DNA from 3 places in the Paenibacillus sp. GCM10027626 genome. Region 1 is predicted to be linked to each of the others. Evidence: riboswitches for the same ligand, from Rfam matches in the RefSeq annotation. Region 1 holds a riboswitch; each other region holds the start of a gene.
The links. A riboswitch is a leader RNA that binds a small molecule or an ion and turns the genes downstream of it on or off. The one in region 1 is predicted to bind thiamine pyrophosphate.
Positions count from the first base shown of each region.

Region 1 (2,269 bases):
CATGCTTCCAGGCAATTTTCGTCAGCTCGCCAAGCGTGTCCAGCTCGCCGAACTGCGCTTCGTCGTTTGCATCGGCAATCGAGCCCGGGCGCAGACCGTCGCCTAACGAAAAGGCCACATCATAACGCTTCATAATTTCACAAATCTCTTCAAAATGGGTATACAAAAAATTCTCTTTATGATGCGCCAGACACCACGCCGCCATAATCGAGCCGCCCCGCGAAACGATCCCCGTCACCCGCTTCGCTGTAAGCGGTATGTACCTAAGCAGGACGCCGGAATGAATCGTAAAATAATCGACCCCTTGCTCTGCCTGCTCGATCAATGTATCGCGGAAAACTTCCCAGCTTAAATCCTCCGCCTTGCCATTAACCTTTTCAAGCGCCTGATAAATCGGAACCGTTCCTACCGGTACCGGCGAATTTCGCACAATCCATTCCCGCGTCGTATGAATATTTTTGCCTGTGGACAAATCCATGATCGTATCCGCACCCCAACGGGTCGCCCAGGTCATTTTTTCTACTTCCTCCTCAATCGAGGAGGCGACGGCCGAGTTGCCGATGTTCGCATTAATTTTGACATGAAAATGACGCCCAATAATCATCGGCTCACTTTCCGGATGGTTAATATTTGCCGGAATAATCGCTCTGCCCGCTGCAACCTCATCCCGCACAAACTCCGGTGTCATCCCTTCGCGGATCGCGATAAATTCCATCTCAGGCGTGATGATCCCCTTCCGCGCATAGTGCAGCTGCGTGACATTCCGCCCTTCCTTAGCGCGCAGCGGACGGCGCCCATTCCCCGGAAACACCTCGGCTCCCCGCTGCGCTGCCGATTGCGCCGTACTGAAGCCATTATCCTGCGGCTTGATGGCGCGCCCCTCATAGCGCTCTACATCCGCTCGCTCCTCAATCCAGCCGCGGCGCAGCTCCGGCAATCCACGGCGAACATCGATGACAGACTCTTGATCCGTATATGGACCGCTCGCATCATATACGCGAACCGGCTCATTTTCCACTTCGATTCCTTTTTGGTTTGAAGGCGTCAAGCCAATCTCCCGCATCGGCACTTGCACATCCGGACGGCTTCCCTCTACATATACTTTGCGGCTGCCTGGCAATGGCGTTGTTAATATTGGCATAAAAAAACCTCCTAGAGTTTCAATTCGAAAATCACTAGGAGGCGCTCATAATAGTCAAAATAGAAACGGCTGCGCAAGTCCATGGCATCAAAAAACAACATGCTGCCATTGTCATAGAAGAGACGCTGCTCGCCAGAACAAAAAAGACCGTTCCGGCGAAGGAGCGGTCTGTATACGCGGACATTCCCGAATATGCTGCAGCAGCATAAGCCGCCACGCTATTCCGGGCACATTAGCAATAACAGGCAGCCTGCTGCGGCCAGAGCTATACAGCTTACCCCACGCCTATCAGCAGTCGCATTGCTAATGTCGCATTCACATTCCCACTTTCCTACGCTGGCATGACCCAGATCAGGTTCTAAGGGACCAAGGCACTGCTGCCTTATCTCAGCCCATACGGGCGCCCCTAGTGGATTTCCTGTGTAAGACTATACCCCTCCTCCTTCCGTTTTGTCAACTCTCTTCTGGCAAATCCCGCTATTGCCTGCGATGGACGCCTGCAATTGCATTTACATTGCCGGCAATTTGAATCGTTGCTGTTGTCTGTTTGACTATACCGTTGCTGTAGTACGCAATAAATGTAAACGTCAGCGGACCATCGCTAAGCTGCTCGAATTGCTTATCCCACAGCTCCCCTTTCCATTGGGAAGCAGACGTATCTGCAGCGATCAGGCGGGTCGAATATTCCCCCATCTTCACTTCGACACGAGTGGCTTTAGTAGCTCCAGCTGTCTTTGTCGTTCCTGCATACAAAACAAACTTTTCTCCTGCCCAAAACATATCATAGCTTCGCGGTTGTTCCTCATTGCCGCTAATTTTCTTATTGCTTGCCTTGCGCCGCTCATCCCATAATTCCGTATGCTTTACTTCACCGCTAACTGTTAACGGAAGCACCTGAATCGTCTTCTGCACAATGACCGGATCAGCCTTTCCATCCGACACTATCAGCTCAACACTGTATTGACCCGGCTTAGCAGCGTTTATTTCCGGTTCATTAATACTATATGGATGATCCGCCTCATAATTAAAATCGCTTGATTTTCCGGATGGATCGACGATCCGGTAACGCATTGTCAACCGGTCGCGGTCGGCATCATCGGCATTTGCGCGCAGTGTAATTGTATCCCC
Region 1 is NZ_JBHTHC010000004.1:252,477-254,745, forward strand. Features, by position in the region: gene thiC (phosphomethylpyrimidine synthase ThiC) at 1-1,141, opposite strand, end outside; TPP riboswitch at 1,453-1,559, opposite strand; gene ACFQ0N_RS10945 (hypothetical protein) at 1,619-2,269, opposite strand, start outside.

Region 2 (2,269 bases), on a different contig from region 1:
TATCATCAGCCATGATGGGAGAAGCGCCGATTGCAAGCGTAACATTTGCGCAGTCGTTTACTGTCACATAATTGGTAAGATGGTGAACCAAAGGCTTGGTTTGCCGGACGTTGCTCAATAAACCGCTGATGTTTAAGGTTAAGTTATTGTCCATTGATCTCAGGCCCTTTCTTTAATCCATTGTTGTAAAGCTCATAAAAATGATGAGTCGGGCCGTTGCCCTTTCCGATGGACAAGGAATGCTGAATAGCGATTGTGATATATTCCTTCGCCCTATGTACCGCTTCCTGTAATCCATACCCCAATGCGAGGTTGGATGCAATAGCGGATGAATAGGTGCAGCCTGTGCCATGCGTATTTTTTGTCTCTATACGCTGTGCGTCGAACGAATAAAATTGTTCCCCGTCGAACAAGATATCCAGCGCGTTTCCTGCAGCATGACCGCCTTTTACAAGGACATTTTTACAGCCCATTTTATAAATCGCTGCGGCCGATTTTTTCATATCTTCGACATTGTTAATTTGTATGCCGGCGATTTTCTCTGCTTCTGGAATATTAGGAGTAAGAAGGTCAGCTAACGGAATAACCGTTTGGATCATTGTGTCTATTGCGTCGGGGTTCATAAGCGGACAGCCGTTTTTCGCATACATAACAGGATCAATTACAACATTGGCGGGAGCGTATTGTTTGAGCCTTCCTGCAACTGCATTCATGCAATCCGGCTGTGAGAGCATACCAATTTTCACTGCATCTACATCAATATCCTCGAAAACAGCATCGATTTGTTTTTCAATCATATCGGGCCTGACATCCTGAATGTCAATGACGCGGCTCGTATTTTCGGCTACTACTGAAGCAATGACACTCATGCCAAAAACGCCATGAGCCGAGAAAGTTTTTAAGTCGGCTTGAATGCCAGCGCCTCCGCTGCAATCCGAACCGGCAATCGTTAATACTTTTTTCATGCTTGCCACTCCCATTCTGTTAAATGTATAAAATAAAAAAACCTTGTCCTATTTCTGACAAGGGTAAAATAACACGGTCAATTGTTATTTGCTTCCCTACGTCAGTCTTAACTAACAGGTTCAAAGGGTCAGGTTTTAACCTTCTCAACCGCGAACAGTCCCCCCGCAAACGATAAGCCATATTCAGTTTTAGCAGCACACTGCAGTTAATATAAAAATAGAGCGCTCTCTCGATTCGTAGAAAGCGCTCTAACCATATACATAGAAAGATGTAATGATTCGCTTCCCTACGTTGGTCTTAACCAACAGGTTCAAAGGGTCAGGTTTTAACCTTCTCAACTACAAAGTAGTCCCCCCGCAAATTAGTATCATTAAAACATAAGCTTTTCAAAAAGTCAAATTTAGCGTTTGTTGCCAAGCTTGATCCCACGAGTAGCCTCCTTTTATAAAACTGTTATGATTCCATACGCGCCCTTTAAGTTTCGGTAGTCGTTGGTCATCATCGAGATACATGCAGCCATCCCCTTGTAATAATTGTTTAAACTCATGTTCAAAAGTATTGAATTTTTTCGGTCATCTACAAACCAATACGGCTAGACTTGACTGGTCGAACCATCACAAAAGATATGTTTTTAGCAAATCTCGATTATTCAACACAGCCTTGCAAAGCTTGTTCACGTTCACTTCTTGCGCTTTAATTGAAAGGATGGCAAGAACGACATTCGACAATCTTGAGTGATCAAAATGCTGTATAATATCATCCCATGCTTTTTTATGAATATAAAAATATCGATTTCGTGCAGCAAGCAACCGGATTTTCTCATTTGTTTTCATTTCTTGAAAACGGGCAAACTGTTGCTGGTCACTTTCCAATTCCGTTTTCACATAATCCTTCAATTTCGTAAGAGCTTCCAGCAGCAGTGGATGAATCGCGTCACCCTTTTCCCACAATAGCAAATCATCAAAATCTGTGATCACGTTCGTGGGGGCAGATACCACATGCTCCACCGACTCTTCTTTGTTCCACGATTGAAACTCGCGCCATAGCTCAGCCTTTTCTTCCCGGATGCCGCGCTCTTTCTCCAACAACGCCTCTATATCGCATGTATGACCAAGTTTATATCGTAACATAGCAACCATATCTGAAAAAGACAAACCCGATTTCACACGTTCCTGAACCCCTGCGATTTGCAACAAAATCTTTCCAAACAAAGAAGGGATCGTCTCCGGTTTCTCACTATGTGGATGATTGATCGACGTCCGCACGAATTCATCCAGGCTATCCTCCTCTGTTCCCCATTCCA
Region 2 is NZ_JBHTHC010000008.1:372,551-374,819, forward strand. Features, by position in the region: gene thiM (hydroxyethylthiazole kinase) at 1-154, opposite strand, end outside; gene thiD (bifunctional hydroxymethylpyrimidine kinase/phosphomethylpyrimidine kinase) at 144-965, opposite strand; TPP riboswitch at 1,041-1,140, opposite strand; TPP riboswitch at 1,232-1,332, opposite strand; gene ACFQ0N_RS18055 (hypothetical protein) at 1,581-2,269, opposite strand, start outside.
Region 2: it holds a riboswitch for thiamine pyrophosphate, as region 1 does, so the genes downstream of both, thiD (bifunctional hydroxymethylpyrimidine kinase/phosphomethylpyrimidine kinase) here and thiC (phosphomethylpyrimidine synthase ThiC) in region 1, are expected to answer to the same signal.

Region 3 (2,269 bases), on a different contig from region 1:
GGTCAACATAAGGAAGCGAGCTTTCCCCGCCAGGTGTTTGCGGCAAAATCTGAATGCTTAGCAATGTGTTAGCCACTGTGAACAGCTCCTCTTATTGTAATGTTCGCTTTATCCTTGCGGCAAAAATTCATTCGTAAACGCTTTGTCTACATCCAGTTCCTGCTCAAGCAATTTGTGGTCGAGCATCCATTTGGCATAGTTTTCCCACACTTCCCGCTTCTGTTCGCCCCAGCGCGGCGCATCGTCCTGATATTTCGGGCTGAGCCATTTCTGGCTGGCACGCACCAGGTCGGCATTCAAGTCCGGTTCGGCTTTGATCAGCACCTCGGCAGCGTCTTCCGGATGCTCGATGGCAAACTGATAGCCTTCGGCTGCCCCGGCGACAAAAGCTTCAACCAGCGCCTTATTATCGGCGATCATTTTCTCGCTTGTGGTCAGAACAGGCGTGTAGTAATCCAGCTTATCGCTATAGTCTGTCAAATACACCATGTTCAGCTTTTCTCCGCGAAGCTCCGCCTCGACACCGGTCCAGGCGTAATAAATCCAGGCAAAGTCGATATTGCGTTTGACCGCTGTAAAGAAATCGACATCCCCGATGCTAACGTTTGTGACCTTGCTGGCATCGGCGCCCTGCTCGCTCATCAGTGATTCGATAATCGCTTCCTCGGCAGGGGAGCCCCAGCCGCCATAAGTCTTGCCTTCAAAATCTTTTGGCGTTTTAATGTTTTTCTCCACAGGCGAAGCGAATCCGGACGTATTGTGCTGAATGACTGCTGCAAGCGATACGATAGGCACGCCTTGAATTCTCGCTTGGGTAACGCCCTCCTGGTAGCTTACGCCAAACTCGGCCGCTCCAGTGGCGACCATTTTGTCCGATCCGGCATCCCCTGGCAAAATAATTTCCACATCAAGCCCGTGATTTTTGAAAAAGCCGTTGTCTCTGGCAACATATAATCCGGTATGATTAGTATTCGGAGCCCAATCCAGCACCAGCTTCACCTTCGTGAGCGGTTTGTTTTCGGCTTGTCCGGCTTCTCCGTCATTTGGCTGCTGCTGCCCGTTCCCGGTGCCGCTGCCTGTATTTGCCGGCGCTTCATTGCCCGCTTTTGCCCCGCATCCGGCAATTACCAGCATGAATACGACAAGCATAATTCCAAAGTTCAGTACCTTGCTGCCTTTTCTGTTCATCATCTCGATTGCCTTCCCCTTCCTGACTGCACCAAAAAATTTAAAGCGACTTGATCTGTCCTGTATACATAGAAAAAGCGTCCTCCTGACCGGAGGACGCTACAACATTGCTCTACAAAAACCGCCTGTTACGGCGTCTGCATAAACAGAGCCGGTAAAGCACGGCTAGATGCTAAGTTCCTACGCTGGCATTATCCAGATCAGGTCTAAGGGTCGGGATTGTTCTTGCTTTGGAATCCCCTCTCAGCCGGCCATTACCCAGCTCCCCATGTCATATTCAATTAGTCGCAAGCTTCATTATACCACTAACCGGGCAAAAAGCTACTCTTTTTCTCGCTCGAATTGGCGATCGAATGATGAAGACGCCCCTTTTCTTCCCGTCCGGAATTTGCGCGTATGCACCTTCGCCTCATCCGTATTCGTAACGCGATTGCGGCTCCATTCAATCAGAATGCGGTCGATGTAGCGGAAATGCAGCTTTCCGGCAAAGACGGCCTCCTTCAAAGCAAACCGAATCAGTTCGTCCGGATAGCGGTCCTCATCAAGCCAGCCGCTGATTGTCTCGCATTCCATCGGTGATAACGGGCGGCCGAACTCCTGTTCAAATACTGTAAACAGATCCGCTGCCGGCAAATCGGCATCCGATTCCTCACGTGCCTGCCGATCTGGCCGGACATGGTTAAGCGACTGCTTGGCATTATCCGACATCCATTCTGCGGAGCGTAATATCCAGCCATCCCAATTATAACATTCGGAATGGACGCCGGTGACCGGATCGAGCTGCTCGTCGATGGCCAGCAGCCCCTCCTTAAGCAGTCTGCCGATAAGCTGGTGCGCGGCACTCACCGTTATGCCCAATCGCTCGGCCAGTTGCTCCGGCGTGGGAAAGTCGATCTGCTCCAATTGGCGGAACATCAGCAGCTGAACAAGCAGCATCATTTCTGTATCAGACAGGCCGATCCCCCGATAGGCGCGCAGCAGCCCGGCGGGAATAACGACACTGCCGCTATTCATCGCCGCAGCCATGCCGCGGGCGTAAGCCTTCCACATTTCATTTTTCATTCATACACTCAACCCTTCG
Region 3 is NZ_JBHTHC010000002.1:192,000-194,268, reverse strand. Features, by position in the region: gene ACFQ0N_RS04685 (thiamine-binding protein) at 1-76, opposite strand, end outside; gene ACFQ0N_RS04680 (ABC transporter substrate-binding protein) at 109-1,188, opposite strand; TPP riboswitch at 1,349-1,467, opposite strand; gene ACFQ0N_RS04675 (DnaD domain-containing protein) at 1,510-2,250, opposite strand.
Region 3: it holds a riboswitch for thiamine pyrophosphate, as region 1 does, so the genes downstream of both, ACFQ0N_RS04680 (ABC transporter substrate-binding protein) here and thiC (phosphomethylpyrimidine synthase ThiC) in region 1, are expected to answer to the same signal.